4 regions of the Endozoicomonas sp. Z74 genome follow, and region 4 is predicted to be linked to each of the others. Evidence: predicted binding sites of a transcription regulator. Region 4 holds the regulator's gene; each other region holds the start of a gene.
What was found. Region 4 encodes sigma-54, which starts transcription at its own class of promoters, with help from an activator protein. Its sites were predicted from a motif close to TGGCACNNNNNTTGCTNT; they were not measured.
Positions count from the first base shown of each region.

Region 1: the regulator sigma-54 is predicted to act here: its motif matches at 2,751-2,768, upstream of urtA (urea ABC transporter substrate-binding protein).
Region 2: the regulator sigma-54 is predicted to act here: its motif matches at 2,139-2,156, upstream of ygeW (knotted carbamoyltransferase YgeW).
Region 3: the regulator sigma-54 is predicted to act here: its motif matches at 2,307-2,324, upstream of flgB (flagellar basal body rod protein FlgB).

Region 1 covers NZ_JBLYZI010000048.1:6,306-10,784, reverse strand. Annotated here, with positions in the region: gene urtB (urea ABC transporter permease subunit UrtB) at 1-1,284, opposite strand, end outside; gene urtA (urea ABC transporter substrate-binding protein) at 1,389-2,618, opposite strand; gene ACNRUY_RS14510 (urease accessory protein UreD) at 3,120-4,010, shown strand; gene ACNRUY_RS14505 (urease subunit gamma) at 4,050-4,352, shown strand; gene ACNRUY_RS14500 (urease subunit beta) at 4,362-4,479, shown strand, end outside.
Region 2 covers NZ_JBLYZI010000001.1:116,612-121,090, reverse strand. Annotated here, with positions in the region: gene yqeB (selenium-dependent molybdenum cofactor biosynthesis protein YqeB) at 1-1,529, shown strand, start outside; gene ACNRUY_RS00435 (hypothetical protein) at 1,669-1,905, opposite strand; gene ygeW (knotted carbamoyltransferase YgeW) at 2,299-3,489, shown strand; gene dpaL (diaminopropionate ammonia-lyase) at 3,575-4,479, shown strand, end outside.
Region 3 covers NZ_JBLYZI010000012.1:46,832-51,310, forward strand. Annotated here, with positions in the region: gene flgE (flagellar hook protein FlgE) at 1-354, opposite strand, end outside; gene ACNRUY_RS05525 (flagellar hook assembly protein FlgD) at 423-1,325, opposite strand; gene flgC (flagellar basal body rod protein FlgC) at 1,328-1,738, opposite strand; gene flgB (flagellar basal body rod protein FlgB) at 1,789-2,205, opposite strand; gene flgA (flagellar basal body P-ring formation chaperone FlgA) at 2,668-3,348, shown strand; gene flgM (flagellar biosynthesis anti-sigma factor FlgM) at 3,527-3,817, shown strand; gene ACNRUY_RS05550 (flagella synthesis protein FlgN) at 3,845-4,333, shown strand; gene ACNRUY_RS05555 (flagellar FliJ family protein) at 4,354-4,479, opposite strand, start outside.
Region 4 covers NZ_JBLYZI010000032.1:11,558-16,036, forward strand. Annotated here, with positions in the region: gene ptsN (PTS IIA-like nitrogen regulatory protein PtsN) at 1-274, opposite strand, end outside; gene hpf (ribosome hibernation-promoting factor, HPF/YfiA family) at 350-661, opposite strand; gene ACNRUY_RS11380 (RNA polymerase factor sigma-54) at 780-2,267, opposite strand; gene dcuC (C4-dicarboxylate transporter DcuC) at 2,721-4,097, shown strand; gene ACNRUY_RS11390 (hypothetical protein) at 4,380-4,479, opposite strand, start outside.

The DNA.
Region 1 (4,479 bases), on a different contig from region 4:
GGTGCGAATGCCCATGGAGCTGGCCATGGCCCGGTTCTGGGTAACCGCCCGGATATTGAGACCGAACCGGGTGTAACGCATCACAAACAGCAGTGCCATGAATACAGCAAGACTGAATCCAATGATGTACACCCGGTTCAGGGTAAACGACAGCGCTTCATTGATGACCCAGGAACCACTCATCCATGAGGGGGTGGCAACCGCCTGGTTCAGTGGCGAAAACAGTGTTCTAACTGCCTGTTGGAGAATCAGGCTGATGCCGAATGTCGCCAGCAGTGTCTCCAGGGGGCGGCCATACAAGTGCTGTATGACCAGCCGTTCAATAAGCACACCCACGGCACCCGCCACCAGAAATGCCAGGGGAATGGCAAGAAACAGGGACTGATCCACCAGAGAGGGAAACACCGACTGAATGACAAACGTCGTATAAGCCCCCAGCATCATCATTTCGCCATGGGCCATATTGATGACGCCCATCACCCCAAAGGTGATGGCCAACCCAATGGCGGATAACAACAACACAGAGCCCAGGCTCAGGCCAAAGAAAACATTTTCGGCAACGCCGTAGTAGGCCTGCCGCTGGTCAATGGTTGCCAGTGCCCGATCTATGGCAGAAGTTAATTTCGTATCCGGTCCCTCTGAATGGCGGGCCAGAACCGAGCGGATGTAATCGTTATCGGAGGAAGACAAATGCTCCAGAACGCTCAGTTTCATCACCTCATCACCCACCTGAAAATCATTGAGGGCAAGGGCCATGGACAGTGCTTCCCGGACCTCAGGATTGACCTCCCGGTCTTCCATCGCCCTCATCACAGAAACCAGCTGGGGATTGAGGCTTTTCTGGGAGTTTCGAATCGCCGCCAACCGTTTTTCCGGATCCTCTGACTGCAGATCCCAGGTGGCCAGGGCAGCCCGCAAGGCCGAGCGGAGCTGGTTATTGATCCGGGCTTTTTTCAGGGCCCGCTTTTTAACAGTGGCCAATGGCGTTCCACTCAGCGGATCCGTCAGCCGATAACGCTTGTCCGTTGTTTTTTCTGCCACCACCAGGCGGTTGTGTGCTTTTTCTATATAAAGCTGTCCGGACAACCAGTACTGCAACAGGTTCTGACTGGACTCATCCCCGGCAGCAGACAAGTCCGCGACTACCTGTTCCAGCTGCGACCAGGAACTCTTTTCCAGTAGAGGCTGAAGGGTCTTCACAGAGGCAGAAAAAGCACTGCGGGACAATAACAGCAGGACAAAAAGCAAGCAGCCTGACACCAGACGTCTGTATCGATATCGCATAAAAAGGCCTTTTAATGACCGGCTTCCCAAAGGAGGAAGCCAGTCAGCGGCAGAGACTCTTAACAAGAGGTTCTTAACAAAAGAGCGGCTCTCAATAAAAGAGATCAGTAGTTCTGGCCGGAACAGACACCGGTTTCGAGGTTGTAGTTGCCGCACTTCACTGGCGCAGACCAGTCCGCCACAATCTTGGCGCTTTCTGGCAGGTAATCGGTCCAGGCATCGCCAATCACCCCACCCTGGGTTTCCCAGACAATCTCAAACTGGCCATCCTCCTGGATCTCACCAATCAGAACCGGCTTGGTCAGATGGTGGTTGGTGTTCATAACCGCAGTACCACCGGTCAGATTGGGCACGGTGATGCCATACATGGCGTCACGAACGCTGTCCACATCCGTGGTTCCGGCTTTTCTGGCCGCTTCCACCCACATGTTAAAGCCGATATAGGTGGCTTCCATGGGATCGTTAGAGACCCGCTCCTCATTCTTCACAAACGCCTGCCAGGTCTCGATGAACTCATCGTTGGCCTCACTTTCTGCGCTCATGAAATAGTTCCAGGCCGCCAGATGGCCCACCAGAGGGGAGGTATCGATTCCGGACAGCTCTTCTTCACCCACGGAAAAGGCAATCACAGGAATGCTTTCCGCAGATACGCCCTGATTCCCCAGCTCTTTGTAGAAAGGCACATTGGCATCGCCGTTCACCGTGGAAATCACCGCTGTCTTTTTACCGGCACTGCCGAACTTTTTGATATCAGCGACAATGGTCTGCCAGTCCGAATGACCAAAAGGTGTATAGTTGATCAGGATATCCGCGGCTTTCACCCCTTTACTTTTCAGGTAGGCTTCCAGAATCTTGTTGGTGGTTCTCGGGTAGACATAGTCCGTGCCAGCCAGGACAAACCGCTGGACGCTGCCCCCCTCCTCACTCATCAGATAATCCACCGCAGGAATCGCCTGCTGGTTGGGGGCGGCTCCCGTGTAAAAGACGTTTTTCGAGGACTCCTCCCCTTCATACTGAACGGGGTAAAACATCAGGCCATTCAGCTCTTCCACCACCGGCAGTACGGATTTTCTGGAGACGGAGGTCCACCCGCCAAAAATCACATCCACCTTCTCTTTGACCAGCAATTCCCGGGCTTTCTCAGCAAACAACGGCCAGTCAGAAGCGGGGTCCACCACCACAGCCTCCAGCTGTTTGCCCAACAAGCCTCCTTTTTTATTCTGTTCTTCCACCATCATAAGAACAGTGTCTTTTAATGTGGTCTCACTGATGGCCATAGTGCCTGAGAGCGAGTGCAGAACGCCCACCTTGATGGTATCCGCTGCCTGGGTCATCACTGAAATAGACAGAGCGGCGGTAGCCACCGAAGCTCTCAACAATCCTTTACTCAGTTTTTTTAATTGACGCTTCATATCGCCCTCGTTGTGTTGGTTTTTTTATTGCAGTGCGGGTATGTGGGAAGCAGAACAGCAAGAGGCGTGCCATTGGATGTTTTGTATGCTGATCACTTCCGTAAGAAAGGCTTAAGATCGGGACTTCAGGAACCGTTAATGGCTTAACTGCCTCACAGGCCGGGGCTTGACAATGTCTGCCATATTTCAGAGCATCCGGCTCACCGTTTTGGATCATGCGCACCAGAATAAAGCAAAACAAATAACCAAATGGTCAATAATGAGCTGTTTCAAATGCATCAATAAAAGCTGATACCAGCAGCAACAGCGGGGAGCAGAGAGCCTGGAATGGCTTTTGCTATTTAAGCGTTCCAGGCTTCCCAGCCTCAAGCATAAAAACAACGGCTGATTATCAATAAAGGCCCCAATAAAAAAGGCTGAAGTATGCGGCTACCGTCTGATGAAGTGCTCAATCCTTCCACTGAGGATCAGTCCAAGGCTGAAACCAGAGCGGCAGGCTGGATCGCCGGCATTGATGTTGAGCTGTCAGCAGTGAACGGCCAGACCCGGATGGGCAGAACCCGCCATTATGGCCCCCTGCGGATTCAACGGCCTTTCTGGCCGGAAGGAAAAAGCCTGGCCCACTTGTACATTCTTCATCCTCCTGGTGGCCTGGTGGCGGGCGATGAGCTCAACCAGTTCTTCTCTGTGGCCAGGGACGCTTCCGGCCTGATCACCACCCCGGCGGCTGGCAAGGTGTACTTCAATGGCAACGGCCAGCAGCAAAAGCAAACGACCCATCTGAGCGTCAGTGACCAGGCCTCAGTGGAGTGGCTCCCCCAGGAAACCATTATTTTTGATGGGGCACAGGCTGAACTGAATACGACCATTGAGCTGTCTGGCACAGGCCAGTACGCTGGCTGGGAGATTATCTGCCTGGGCCGAACGGCCAGCGGTGAACAATTTACCCGGGGCAATCTCACCCAGACGCTTTTCCTGAGCCGTGATCACCGCCCCCTGTACCGGGAAAGACTTCAGTTTGATGCCACCTCCGGTTTCCAGCGCTCTCTGCTGGGACTGAATCGTCACAGCGTCTTTGGCTCTTTTCTAATGACGCTGGATAAAGCACCGGACGTTCCGGCATTGCATGCATTCCTTGAAGACAACCATTGGCAACAGGTGACCGCCATTACCTGGAGGGCCGGTGTGTTAATTATCCGTTACCTTGGCAACTCATCAGAGCAGGCCCGAACCGTGTTTACCCACCTGTGGACAAAAATAAGACCGCTGTTCAATGGACGGGAAGCCTGCTGTCCCAGAATCTGGAATACCTGAGCAAAATCCGAATAACACCATAAGAACGGGAGCCCTTCCATGGAACTGACCCCAAGAGAAAAAGACAAGCTGCTGCTCTATACCGCCGCACTGGTTGCCGAGCGACGTTTAAACCGGGGCGTAAAACTCAACTACCCGGAATCCATCGCTCTGATCTCCATGCACATCATGGAAGGGGCAAGAGATGGCAAGTCCGTGGCCCAGCTGATGAATGAAGGACGGGAGGTGGTCCGCCGGGAAGACGTTATGGAAGGTATCCCGGAAATGATCCATGAAGTGCAGGTTGAGGCCACTTTTCCAGACGGTACCAAGCTGGTCACCGTCCATAACCCCATTGCCTGAGGTGCCGTCATGTCTCATAAAGCGTCTGATACAGAGTCCCCACAAGGGGTTATTCCTGGTGAAATCATCGCCTGTTCAGAACCCATTGAGCTGAATTCAGGCCGTGAAACCCTGGCTCTGACCATTG
Region 2 (4,479 bases), on a different contig from region 4:
GTTCCGCCCCTCGCCATGATGCCATGTTACTGGTTCAGGAAGATGGACGAACCCTCGGTACCATCGGCGGGGGCATGATTGAACGACATGTGATTAATGAAGCCACAGAAGCCCTGAAGGAAGGCAAATCCAGAACGGTAAAAGGCAGTATGGCCCGCTCTGGCAAGCATGCCATGGGAATGGATTGCGGCGGCGCCATGACCGTGCATATTGATGTCCAGGGAATCCGCCCGGATATGCTGCTGGTAGGGGGTGGCCATGTGAACCGTGCCGTAGCCAGCCTTGCTGCAGTGCTGGGTTACCGCATTACCGTTGCCGACTCCTGGGAACCCAACCTGAACCCGAAAGTTTACCCCCCCCAGACCCAGTTTATCCTTGGGGAAAACATTGTGGATGCCATCGCCCAGGCCTCTATTCGTGACAACACTCAGGTGATTATTGCCACCAACCATGAAGATGGTGATGCCCTGCCCGCCATTCTGAACAGTGAGGCCCGCCATATTGGTCAGCTGGCCAGCCGTAAAAAAATCACCACCCTGAGACAAAAATGCCTGGAGATGGGCATCTCCACCGAACGCTTTGAGCAGGTACGAACCCCGGTTGGCCTGGATATCGGAGCAGAGAGCCCGGAAGAGATTGCCCTGAGTATTATGGCTGAAATCCTCGCTCTCTCTCGTCAGAAAGCGCTCCCAGGCACCGGCGGACTGAGCCTGGCTGATCAACAGAGTAAACCCATCGTTATCCGTGGAGCCGGAGACCTAGCCTCAGGTACTGCAGTCAAACTCCATAACTCTGGGTATAAAGTGGTGATGCTGGACCTTCCCCGTCCAACAGTCATCCGCACCAATGTCTCCTTTGCCGGTGCCCTGCTCAACGACGATGGCCAGGTGACCGTAGAAAACATTACGGCCAGAAAAGCCCGCTCCGTCAGTGAAGCGTGTAAGATTCTGGATAATCGTGAAATTGCAGTGATAGCAGACCCTGAATGCCGCACCCTTCGCCAGTTCAAACCCAAAGTTCTGATCGACGCCATTCTGGCAAAAAGGAATACCGGAACCGATCGCTCCATGGCCAGCACCACCATCGGTCTTGGCCCCGGTTTTACCGCTGGAGAGGATGTGGATGCAGTGATTGAAACCTGCCGGGGCCATAACCTGGCCAGGGTCATCTATCAGGGACAGGCCAAAGCCAACACCGGCAAGCCCGGAACCATTATGGGCTATGGTGAAGAGCGGGTAATTCGTTCTCCAGGAAAAGGCCACATTGTGCCCAGAGCCCCTATTGGTGAACTGGTCAGTGAAGGGCAGGTAGTCGCCATCCTTGAGCACGAAGGACAACAGACGGAGATCACTGCAAGAATCAGCGGCAAGGTCCGCGGCATGATCAGCGAGGGCTCTGAAGTGACGGAAGGCTTCAAGATTGGAGATATCGATCCAAGGGGCGACCAGGTGGATCACACGACCGTCTCCGATAAGGCCAGGGCCATTGCCGGAGGGGTTTTGGAGGCTGTGCTGAGACTTTCACAATAATGAGTTTCTTCTTATTGAGAAACTCTGAAAAGTTCTCAATATTGTGACACAGGGGAAACTGAATTTAAAAAACCGGTTTGAAATCAAGTATTCAAACCGGTTTAATTTTCATACCCACTTAGAAAGAGTGGTGAAATTATTAGATTGCCTTTATTATTTCCACCAGTTCTTTGTATGCTTTGTGGACCTCAGTATGATCCCCTCCACTTGGTTGCAGCTGAAGTAATTCTTTTAATTCATTACGACTTCTACGACTCATTTTGGAAACATTCAAAAGCTCCAGTTGCTTTTCAAAATCCCCTTTTGGTATTTCCCCATAAGACTCAGTAATAAAATCAGATAGAACATCGGCTCTGTCTCTCACTGCACTTTTCATTTTGATTTTTCTCACCGCTTCTCTATCAAACTGATAGATCAAAAAGAATAAAAGGCCGCTATTTATCTCCGGTAAGCCCTGCCAGCCTCACCCCTAATCCAATCCTGCTCACAAATTCTCATACCTGAAAACAAAACAACACAGCTGTACCCCGCTCTTATCAAGGGCTGCAGCGCAGTGTTTAAAATCTAAGCACTTCCATTTTCCCTCACCGAAGTTTTAAAACTAAAAGTTGGCACGTTTGTTGGCTCTTAAAACACAGAAACCATCCACCTGGCGAAAATTTCAGGACGACCTCAGTCATCAACGTCCGTTTCCGCCAGCCAGTAAAAGACCGATCTCAGCCGCATTCTCAAAGGGGCAAGAGATCTCAAGTTAAGAAAAGGAAATAACGTGAGCCAATTCAACGACCTTATTCAGCAGATCAGCGCCCTCAACACCCAACTGCACACCAAGGACTTTCTGCTGACCTGGGAGCAGTCCACCGATGAACTGAAGCAGGTGCTCAAGGTCGCTGAAGGCTTGAGAATGCTGCGTAACGAAAACATCTCCACCAAGGTATTCGACAGTGGTCTGGGTGTTTCCCTGTTCCGTGATAACTCCACCCGTACCCGCTTCTCCTTCTCCTCCGCCTGTAACATGCTGGGACTGGCTGTTCAGGACCTGGATGAAGGCAAATCCCAGATCGCCCACGGTGAAACCGTTCGTGAAACCGCCAACATGATCTCTTTCTGTGCCGATGTCATCGGTATCCGCGACGACATGTACCTGGGCTATGGCAACCAGTACATGCGTGAAGTGGGCAGCGCCCTGGACTTTGGTAAGGAAAACGGTGTTCTGGCCCAGCGTCCGGGCATGGTCAACCTGCAGTGCGACATTGACCATCCCACCCAGAGCATGGCTGACCTGGCCTGGCTCACCGAACACTTTGGCAGCCTGGAAAACCTCAAGGGCAAGAAAATTGCCATGACCTGGGCTTACTCTCCCAGCTACGGTAAGCCTCTGTCCGTTCCCCAGGGCATCATCGGCCTGATGACCCGCTTTGGCATGGACGTCACTCTGGCTCACCCCGAAGGCTACGACCTGATTCCAGACGTGGTTGAAACAGCTGGCCGCCAGGCTGCAGAAAGCGGTGGCAGCTTCACCCAGGTGAGTACCATGGAAGAAGCCTTCAAGGATGCCGATATCGTCTATCCCAAGTCCTGGGCTCCTTATCATGTGATGGGCCGTCGTACAGAGTTGCTGAAAGCCGGTGACCAGGCTGGTCTGAAGAGCCTTGAGCAGGAATGTCTGGCCCAGAACGCCCAGCACAAAGAGTGGCACTGCACCGAAGAGATGATGAAGCAGACCCGCAATGGCGAAGCGCTTTACATGCACTGCCTGCCCGCCGACATCACTGGCGTTTCCTGCAAGGAAGGTGAAGTCACAGAAGGCGTATTCAACAAGTACCTGATTGACACTTACAAAGAGGCAGGCTGGAAGCCATTCATCATCGCCTCCATGATCCTCAACCGTCGCTTTGCCAACCCGGACGTTGTCCTTGAAAACCTGATGAAAAAGGGCGCTCGTCGTATTGACGCCTGATCCATCCAATAAGTCGTCCCTGGCTGCTTAATTCGCAGCAGGGACGCAGCCAGATCTTCTTTTTTACATCAGGGATGTGAAAGCCATGTCACAATTTGCTCTATCTATCCAACAGGAGGACAACCGCTTTTTCAGTGGTGAGTCTTCCCCACTGTTCAGTACCGAAACCGCCCGGATAGCCCGGGACTTTCATCGCCGGATACCCGGTTATGAACCTACTCCACTGAGATCCCTGGATCACCTGGCACAACAGCTTGGCCTGGGAAAAATACTGGTCAAGGATGAATCCTATCGCTTTGGCCTCAACGCCTTCAAAGTACTGGGAGGCTCTTACGCCATCGGCCAGTGTGTCAGCCGGAAGCTGGGGATTGCCCTGGAAGACTTCACCTTTGACAGCCTCAAAGGACAGGAACCCATCACTTTTGCCACCGCAACCGATGGCAACCATGGCCGGGGAATTGCCTGGGCCGCCCAACAGCTCGGCCAGAATGCCGTTGTTTATATGCCGAAAGGCGCAGCAGCCGAGCGGGTAGAAAACATCCGTCGCCTGGGTGCTGAGTGCATCGTTACTGACCTGAATTACGACGATGCGGTTCGTCTGGCCTGCAAAAATGCCGATGAAAATGGCTGGCTGATGGTGCAGGACACCGCCTGGGAAGGGTATACCGAGATTCCCACCTGGATCATGCAGGGATACATGACCATGGCCGACGAAGCGGCTGAACAGATCCAGGCTCTGGGCATAGACCTGCCTTCCCACGTCATTCTCCAGGCCGGCGTTGGTGCCATGGCCGGTGGCGTACTGGGCTACCTTGCCAACCGCTATGGTGCTGAAAACTTTACTGGCATCACCGCCGAACCTCATCAGGCGGACTGCATCTACCGTTCCGGCTGCAGCAAAGACGGCTCTGCCATCAATGTCACCGGTGACCTGGACACCATCATGGTCGGCCTCGCCTGTGGTGAACCTAACCCTCTGGGCTGGGAAGT
Region 3 (4,479 bases), on a different contig from region 4:
CCCCATGACAGTCTGCCCCTGGTCGTTGACCAGAAAGCCGTCTTTGTCCGCAGTGAAATTGCCCGCCCGGGTGTAATAATGCTGGCCACTCACGTCCTGCATAATAAAAAAGCCATCACCATCGATGGCCAGGTCGGTGGCGCTGGTGGTGTAAAGGGTATTACCCTCGGCAAAGTTGGTCTCTATATCCGATACATACACCCCGCCTACCCCAGTGCTCTCAGAGTAAACGTCGGCAAACTGGGCTTTCATGGACTTGTAGCCCACGGTATTGGCATTGGCGATGTTGTTACTGATCACCCCGAGGCTTTCACTGGCCGCATTGAGGCCGCTGATACCGGTATTCATTGACATGAAAAATACTCCAAAACTTCTTCAACCCCTCTTAAATCACTGTCAGGGCAGAGGGATGGTACCCATCCTCAGGGCAGCGTCCTGAACATGGCTGAACGACGGGAGACCGGCATGGTACGCCGACTGGCCCGCTGGCTGATCTGCTTGAACAGAGGGTTGACTGTCCAGCTTTCCCCCTTGCGAACCACCTTTTTCATCTGCCCCGCCAGCGCGGCAAAAGGATCCTGGCCGCCCCCCTGCCCGGCCGCTTGAGAGTCCACAATGTAATCCCCCTTGAACTCCGTCAGGGAATAAAGCGGCACCAGACCGATACCCTGGGCATCCACCAGGACATCCTGGCCGTTACCGGGAATCACCACACTCTTGACCATGCTGCGCTGGGTCAGGGTCTGCTCAACGTCATGGCCATCGAAGCGGGCAAAGGCATACATCATGTAAGTGCCATCCCCAGGCTTCGTCTTCAGGCTGCCCAGGTCATAAGGCACTTTTCCGGACTCTGTCTGCTCACCAAGGTCAAGCACCGCCAGAGGATCCGCTGTATCCGGGCCACTTTTGCCACCGTATACCTCTATTCGCAGGGCTTTTGTCGCCTGGTTCAACAGAACTTCCCCTTCCGGAAACACGCCTCCCTTCACCACAAACAGGTTGGCCATCACCATCACTTCCTTACCCACCAGGTTTGAGGCATACAATCCCTGGGATTGATACATCTGGTCTTTCAATCCCTTGAGTGCTTCCACCAGCTCTCCGTTTTGCTGCATCATGGTCATGTCCGACAACTGGGACACCATCTGGGCATTGTCCATGGGGGCCGAAGGGTCCTGGTACTGCAGCTGGGTCATCAGCATCTGCATGAACGCATCACTGTCCAGGTTGCTGGTAGCGGAAACCGCTGGCTGCCCGGCGGATACCATTGAGCTGGCCAGCACCAGAGTTATAAAAAACGGACGGAATAAAACCAAAGCAGACACCCTTATTGCCCCAGGCTCAGAAGACGCTCATGCATACGACGGGCGTTACTCATCATTTCAACACTGGTCTGATAGCTGCGGGTGGCACTCATCATATCGGCCATCTCTTCCACCATATTGATGTCGGGATAGAAGACATTGCCTTCCTCATTGGCCAGGGGATTGTCCGGCTCATACCGCATTAACGGCTCGGCGGTACTGTTCACCACCTCGGACACTTCCACCTGTCCTGCCGCCTGATCACCCACACTCTGAATCACCTCGGCAAATACCGGACGACGGGCTTTATAGGCCCCATCGGCACTGCCTGCAGCGGTTTCGGCATTGGCCATATTACTGGCAACGGTATTCAACCGGAGTGTCTGTGCCGCCATACTGGAACCGGCGATATCGTAAATACTGCTCAGGGACATGAATAATTTCTTAAAACCTTTTGATCATTAATAACCATCAGTAAACGGCTTTACTGCCCGGTAATGGCAAGGCGCAGTCCTTTCAGTTTCATATTCAGAAATGTGAGACTGGTTTGAAACTCCATGCTGTTGCGCATAAACGCCGCCTGCTCGACACCCAGTTCCACTGAGTTTCCATCCGCCCCTTCACGGTCACCCTCACGCTCATGAACGGCGCCCTGGTGCAGCTCGCCAAAGTCATTCTTTCCCGGCAATGACAGATGCCCGGACCGGGTCTGTTCCAGGCGGGTCTGCACATTGGCCAGGGCCTGTTGCTGATCCAGCACTGCATTAAAATCGAGATCTTTCGCCTGGAAACCCGGCGTATCCACATTGGCAATATTGCCTGAAATCACTTCCGCCCTTTCTGCCCGGTAATGGAGGGTATGGGGCAGAATACCCAGGGCATTTTCAAACGTTATGGCCATCTCTACCTCAGAAAAACAGCACCTTCTAAAAACACTTTATAAATGCACTTTATAAAAAGAATGTCTGGGCCATCCTGTGCCTGAACGCGTCAAACTGGATGAATGCAAGCTGTATGCCAAAACATCAAAACTGCCTGCAACTAACACCATAAGCCACCATAAGCCACGGTTTCATTGTTTTATTCCATAACCGGCATCCTGAAAACTGCGGACTTTCATGACAAACATGACAAAGCACGCAATAGGCAGCCTTTATAATCTTGCTATGATGGAAACAGTCCGCTTAGTGAAGCATGACTTTTATTCCCCCATCAGCCATGAACCTTCCGGTCGGCTCTTCAGCCCGGCCATAGAAAGAGAGAGGGCGGAAACATTTTTCCTCGGTATTTTCCAAAACATCAGACACTGGTCTGCCATCATTGGATCATCCAACTGCTGGCAGGGCTGCTCCTGTGCGGGCAAGTGTCCGGTGCTGACAACACAGCAATCATTAACAAAAGAGTTGAAAGTGTCGAAAGCGAACTGCTTCAGACCGTTGAGTCCGCCCTCAATACCAGGGCCTCTCAACTGGCGGATACCGTGGACAGCAAACGCTTTGAAATCAGCCTTAACCCTCTTCCCGAACCACTGGCCCGCCAGTCCTGCCAGGAACCCTTAAAGATCACCTTTATGAGTGGATTTGAAGCGGGCCCCCAGCGAATAAAAGTCAAATGTCTTAAACCCAGACAGTGGTCGCTGTATATGAAGGGAAACATCCGTCTATACGCCAGCGTGCTGGTCAGCCGCCATCCACTGGCTCGGGGGAAAAAATTGCTCCCTGAAGATGTGGAGTTCCGGGAGGAGGACATCAGCCAGCTGCACCGGGGTTACCTTCACTCCCTGGACCAGATCGTCAATACTGAAGCCAGAAGGTCGGTAACCACTGGAAAAATACTCACTCCGTCAATGGTCCAGGCAGCAGAAGTGATTCACCGGGGCGACCGGATTGCCCTGATCGCCAACAGCAACGCCCTGACCGTCAGCATGCCCGGGGAAGCCCTGGAAAACGGGGCCCTGAACGAACAGATCCGGGTAAAAAACCTGTCCAGTGGCAAAGTGGTCCGGGGCACGGTTTCCGGAAATGGGGAAGTAAAGGTATGGTAAAGAACTTCCTCGCGGAAACCGGCAAACTCTGCCAGTATCCCTATACGCTATACCGACATGGGAGGAGAGATAGAAAAGCGCTGTTTTTTTTACCGTTTTTTTTGCCCAGGCTGTTTAATATTTTTTATCCACTGCCGTATTCTTTCAGACAGAAGACACAGGCCAAAGAGGCGTCGTCATGACCACTATTACCGATGTTAACCGTTCACCACTGCTGCACTCTATTACGCAGAAGAAAGCTGAACGCCCTGCCCAGGAGAGCCAGCCTGAAGCCTCGCTGTCCATCAGCAATACCGCTTCCACGCTCGCCCAGGCAGAAGCGACAGCCCTCAGCGCCGACGATGTGGACCTGGAAAAAGTCGACCGCATCAAACAGGCCATTGCCGAGGGTGAAATGTCCATGGATTATGAAAAACTGGCCCAGAAAATGCTGGACTTTGAACTGACTCTTTTTGATGACACTCCTTAAACACAGAATTTGACCACTGAAAAAAGCATGTCCGAGCAAACGGTTATCAACACTATTTATCTGGATATGGACGTTTATCAGTCCCTGCACCAGCTCCTGACTGAACAACAGGTTCAGCTGCGCTCCAGAAACACACCGGCGCTGACCCAACTGGCTGGCGACATCACCTCACTGCTGCTGAAAGCCCGGGAAAACCGGAAAAATCGTTCCGCCAGTCTGGCCGAACTGGGGCTGACCAACACAGAATCAGGGATGGATACGTTTCTCAGCCGACTCGGCAAGACCCTGGAAGCAAGCAGACACCAGGAAATCCTGAAAGACTGGAAAAAACTGCAGGAACAGGTCCGGGAGTGCAAAGCCATTAACCAGGTCAATGGCCAGACTCTGAAACTGCAACAGGAAACGGTCAACAGGACGTTGAAACGATTGAACCTCAGAGAAAAAGAGGTGGTGACTTATTCTTCCAGCGGCCAGTCCAGGAACACCCACCAGCCCGCCCTTGAAATCACGGCATGATGCCGGTCAGGCCCATTCTATCAAGCCCGCTCTGAAGCAGACCTCCAGCGGGTTGAAGAGAGCTCATCCAGTCGCTTCTGCTCCTGCCGCTCTTCCCGACTATCCAGAACCCGCTGATGACTGGCCAGTAACGTTTCGGCGGTTCG
Region 4 (4,479 bases):
CCGCATCATAATCCACTGGCTCATCCAGCCGCATAAACAACCCGATGGGTTCCGGGCAGGCTTTGCAGCGGCAGTGGGGGATGGCAATACCATTGCCCAGGCCTGTGGTGCCCAGTCGCTCCCGGGCAATCAGTGCCTCAAACAGCTCCTTGGCATTGATGGCAGGCACTTCGCTGCTGATGCGTTCGGCAATAAATTCAAGGATTTTTTTCTTGCTGACCCCGTGCACACCGTGAAAGGTGCGCCCGGGAGTAAGGATGTGATTAATGATCATACACTCTTTATTGAAGAGACCGGATAGTGGGGCTGGTCAGACGACAAGATTCGGGTCGCTTCGGGGCGTCTTGGATTAAAGCCGCCCACTGGCTCCCTGCATCCGACCCAGCGTTTTTTCCTTGTGCTTGACCAGCTGCCGGTCAAGCCTGTCCGACAATTGGTCAATGGCGGCGTACATGTCTTCATTCTCTGCGGTGGCGTTGATATCGGCTCCACGGGTATGCAGAACCGCTTCTGCCTTGTGGACCAGCTTCTCTACACTCAGAGTCACCTGTACATTGGTGATATTGTCAAAGTGGGCGCCCAGACGTTCCAGTTTCTTGGCGACGTAGTCGTGCAGAGCTTCTGTTACCTCGACATGATGTCCACTGATGTTGACTTGCATGTAACGCTCTCCTGATCCCATTTCCAGATGTTTACCAGTGCGCGGGATTTTCGTACTGGCTGTATTATGGATTTTAACACTCTCCCTGCTGCTTGCGATGCCCTGGGGCAAAAAAACATCAGGGCACCAGTTGCTTTCGCTCATTAGAGGGTGGCAGGTTCATGGATTCGCGGTATTTGGCGATGGTCCGTCTGGCCACTTTTATCCCCTGTTCTCCCAGCAGGCTGGCAATTTTATTATCGCTCAAGGGTTTACGGGTATTTTCTTCCGCAATCAGCTTTCGAATATGGGCCCGGATGGCCGTTGATGAACACTCTCCTCCGGATGCCGTACTGACATGGCTGGAGAAAAAGTACTTCAGTTCATAGACCCCACGAGGGGTGTGCATGTATTTCTGGGTGGTCACCCGGGAGATCGTAGACTCATGCATGCCAACGGCTTCGGCGATATCGGCCAGTACCAGAGGCTTCATGGCCTCGTCACCGTGTTCCAGAAAGTCCTGCTGGTAAGCGATGATCTGACTGGCCACTTTCATCAGAGTTTCATTCCGGCTCTGAAGGTTTTTCAGGAACCATCGGGCTTCCTGAAGATGGTTTTTCATGAAGACGTTATCACGACTGCTGTTGGCCCGCTGTACCATGGAGGCGTAATTGTTGTTGATGCGCAGTTTAGGCAGAGCGTCGGAGTTCAGTTCCACCACCCAGCGGTTTTTTTCCTTGCGCACGGATATGTCAGGGACCACATACTCTGCCTCGGAAGGATCGATTACGTTGCCGGGCTTGGGCGTCAGACTCTGGATCAGGCCAAGCGCCTCGCGCAGCTGATCTTCCTTGAGCTTGGTTTTGCGCATGATCTGAGCATAATCTCTGGCCCCCAGGGCTTCAAGATGCTGCTGAATCAGTTTTTCGGCATTCTGGTAATGGGGGGTATCGTCTGGCAGTTGCTGCAGCTGAACCAGCAGGCACTCTTTCAGATCACTGCTGGCGCAGCCAATGGGGTCAAACTGCTGAATGCGGTGCTGAAGCACCTTCAGTTCTTCCAGGTCCAGTTCTTCCAGCTGGCTCTGCAGGGAGACATAGAGTTCATCCATGCTGCAGGTTAGATAGCCATCGGGATTGACCGCTTCGATAATGGCCAGGCCCAGCAGACGGTCCCGGTCGCTCATCGGGGCCATATCCAGCTGCCATTGAAGATGATCCTGAAGGGATTCCACGGTTTTGGAGCGGGAGAGGGGGTCGTATTCATCATCGCCACTGGCGGCAGGCAGGCTGGAATACACCTCGTCCCAGGCTGAGTCGACGGGCAGCTCGTTGGGAATGTTGTCTGCCCATTCCGCCATTTCCTGGGGCTGAGGCTCGATGGTGGTTTCGCTCAGATCCACCAGCTCTTCCTTGCCTCCGGAATCCGCTGCGTTGTCTGCTGTTGCGTCGGCAGCGGAATCACTGGCCTGGTTATCCTCTGCTTCCAGCATGGGATTGGATTCCAGGGCTTCCTGGATTTCATGCTGAAGGTCCAGCGTGGATAGTTGTAGCAGCCGGATGGCCTGCTGCAGCTGGGGAGTCATGGTCAGCTGCTGGCCCATCTTGAGCTGTAAAGAAGGCTTCATAGGGCAACCGTATACCTTTACTTCGTTGTCCGCTGGAGACCGTAACACCTTTTCGCCTGATTCAGCAGTCCAGTCCCAATGACTGTCAGTCAGCTTATTCAGACCGCCGGTGTCTGGTCAGTATTAGCACGGATGCTTTTGCGACCACTCTCCATGTGTGGCTGATTATAAACCCATAGTCAGGCCCGAAAAAAGTTGTATGAGCAAAAATAGAGATAAAAAAGTGTCATGAATACCCTGTTTTGGAGAGAAGACCTCAGGGAAGTTTCCGCCCGGATAACAGCGATGGGTTCTTCCTGCAGGGCGCTATCAGCGCTATCCACGGCGGAAATGAGAGTTACCCCGATAGCTTTTTTTTAAGTTGAGGCAATAACCCATTGGATTGATTTCGATCAATTACAAACGATAGTCCAAAAAATAGCCTGCCCGTCAATTTAAGATGATGGGAATCCCATGGATATTTTAATCGTTATACCAATTGTGGCGCTGGTGGTGTATGCCATCGTGAAAAATTTTAGTGCCTCGGCCTCTCTTGCCCTTGCGGGCATTGTTCTCCTGAGCGCTGCTGCTCTTATGGGGATCAAGGACATTCTGCCGGCAGACAAGGCAACCGGGTTTATGCCTTTTGATCTGTTTCAGCTGATGAACACGGTGTTCAGTTATCGGATGGCCAGTCTTGGCCTGACGATTATGGCCTGTGGGGGCTTTGCCACTTATATGTCACACATTGGTGCCTCAGAAGCGCTGGTTCGCCTTGCGGTCAAGCCGATCAGCCGTTTCCGGTCTCCTTATGTAGTGCTGGCTCTGTGCTATCTGCTCAGTGTCGTATTGCAGATGTTTGTCACCTCTGCCACCGGGCTGGGTTTGCTGCTGATGGTCACTCTATATCCGGTGTTGAGAAACATTGGTCTGAGCCCAGCTTCTGCCGTTGCTGTGATTGCCTCTCCTGCAGCGTTTGAAATCGGTGTGACCCAGGTGAATGCGAACTTTGCCGCCAGTCAGTCCGGACTGGATATTACCGAGTACTTCCTGGGATACCAGGCCTGGGTGACGGTACCTATGGCTTTGCTGGCTGCGGCACTGCACTTTTTCTGGCAGCGTCGCTGTGACCTGAAGGAAGGGTACATTGCTGCTGAGCACGTAGGTGAAGGGCTTGAATCCTCTGATGGTAAGGCGGATAAACCCGCAGCCCCCGGGTTTTACGCGCTGCTGCCGATGATTCCGTTTGCCTTGTTGCTGACGTTTTCCAAAATGATGGTTTCTTCCATCAAGATGAATCTGGTCATGGCCATGTTGATCAGTGTGTTTGCTGGCATCTTATGCGAGCTGCTGCGTTCAAGAAAGGTGAAAGAGTCTCTCGAAGGGTTCGATAAATTTCTCAGCGGCATGGGGGCTGTTTTCGGTCCTGTGGTTGGCCTGATTATCGGTGCTGAGATATTCGCAACCGGCCTGAAGCACATTGGTGCTATCGACTCATTGCTGGGATCGGCCCAGGGGCTGGGTATTGGCGCTGAGGCCATGGCCATTTTCATGGCGGTGCTTATTGCGGTATCGGCCATCATGATGGGGTCTGGTAATGCCGCTTTCCTGTCCTTTGCTACCCTGGCGCCGGATGTGGCAAAAAGCTTTGGTGTGCCTGCGGTGACCATGTTACTGCCCATGAACTTTGCCGCTTCTATGGGGCGCTCCATGTCGCCGATTGCTGCGGTGGTGATCGCCTGTGCGGGGATTGCAAAAATATCGCCGTTTGAAGTGGTGAAGCGCACATCGGTACCGATGATCGGCGCGTTCCTTTTGGGGATTGTGTTGCACGTTATTTTGTTTGTGTAACGTTCATTGCCACCTGAACCGGCCGTATTCTGGGGGGTAACCTGGAATACGGCTTTGCCGGTTTTGGAAAATACGTCCTCAACACAAGATGGGGGCAGCAGGTTGTGCTCATCCGTTAATTTCCTTATCTACAGAATCATTTGAATTATGGTGGGTAGAAATCAATGCTTACAATGTGAGAGTGGAAGAGTGTTCCCCTGCGGTGCGAGGGAACAAGGTAGGGCTATGAGGCTGCGCAACAACCCAGCTCAGCGCAGGATCTGGGTTAATTGTAGCGAGAGCTTATATTTTTCCCCCATTTTTCTGTAGACGATCATGGCTATAGAACTTATAAAGAAAAACAAACATCGCAACAACCCCAATGAGAAATATCATCATGATC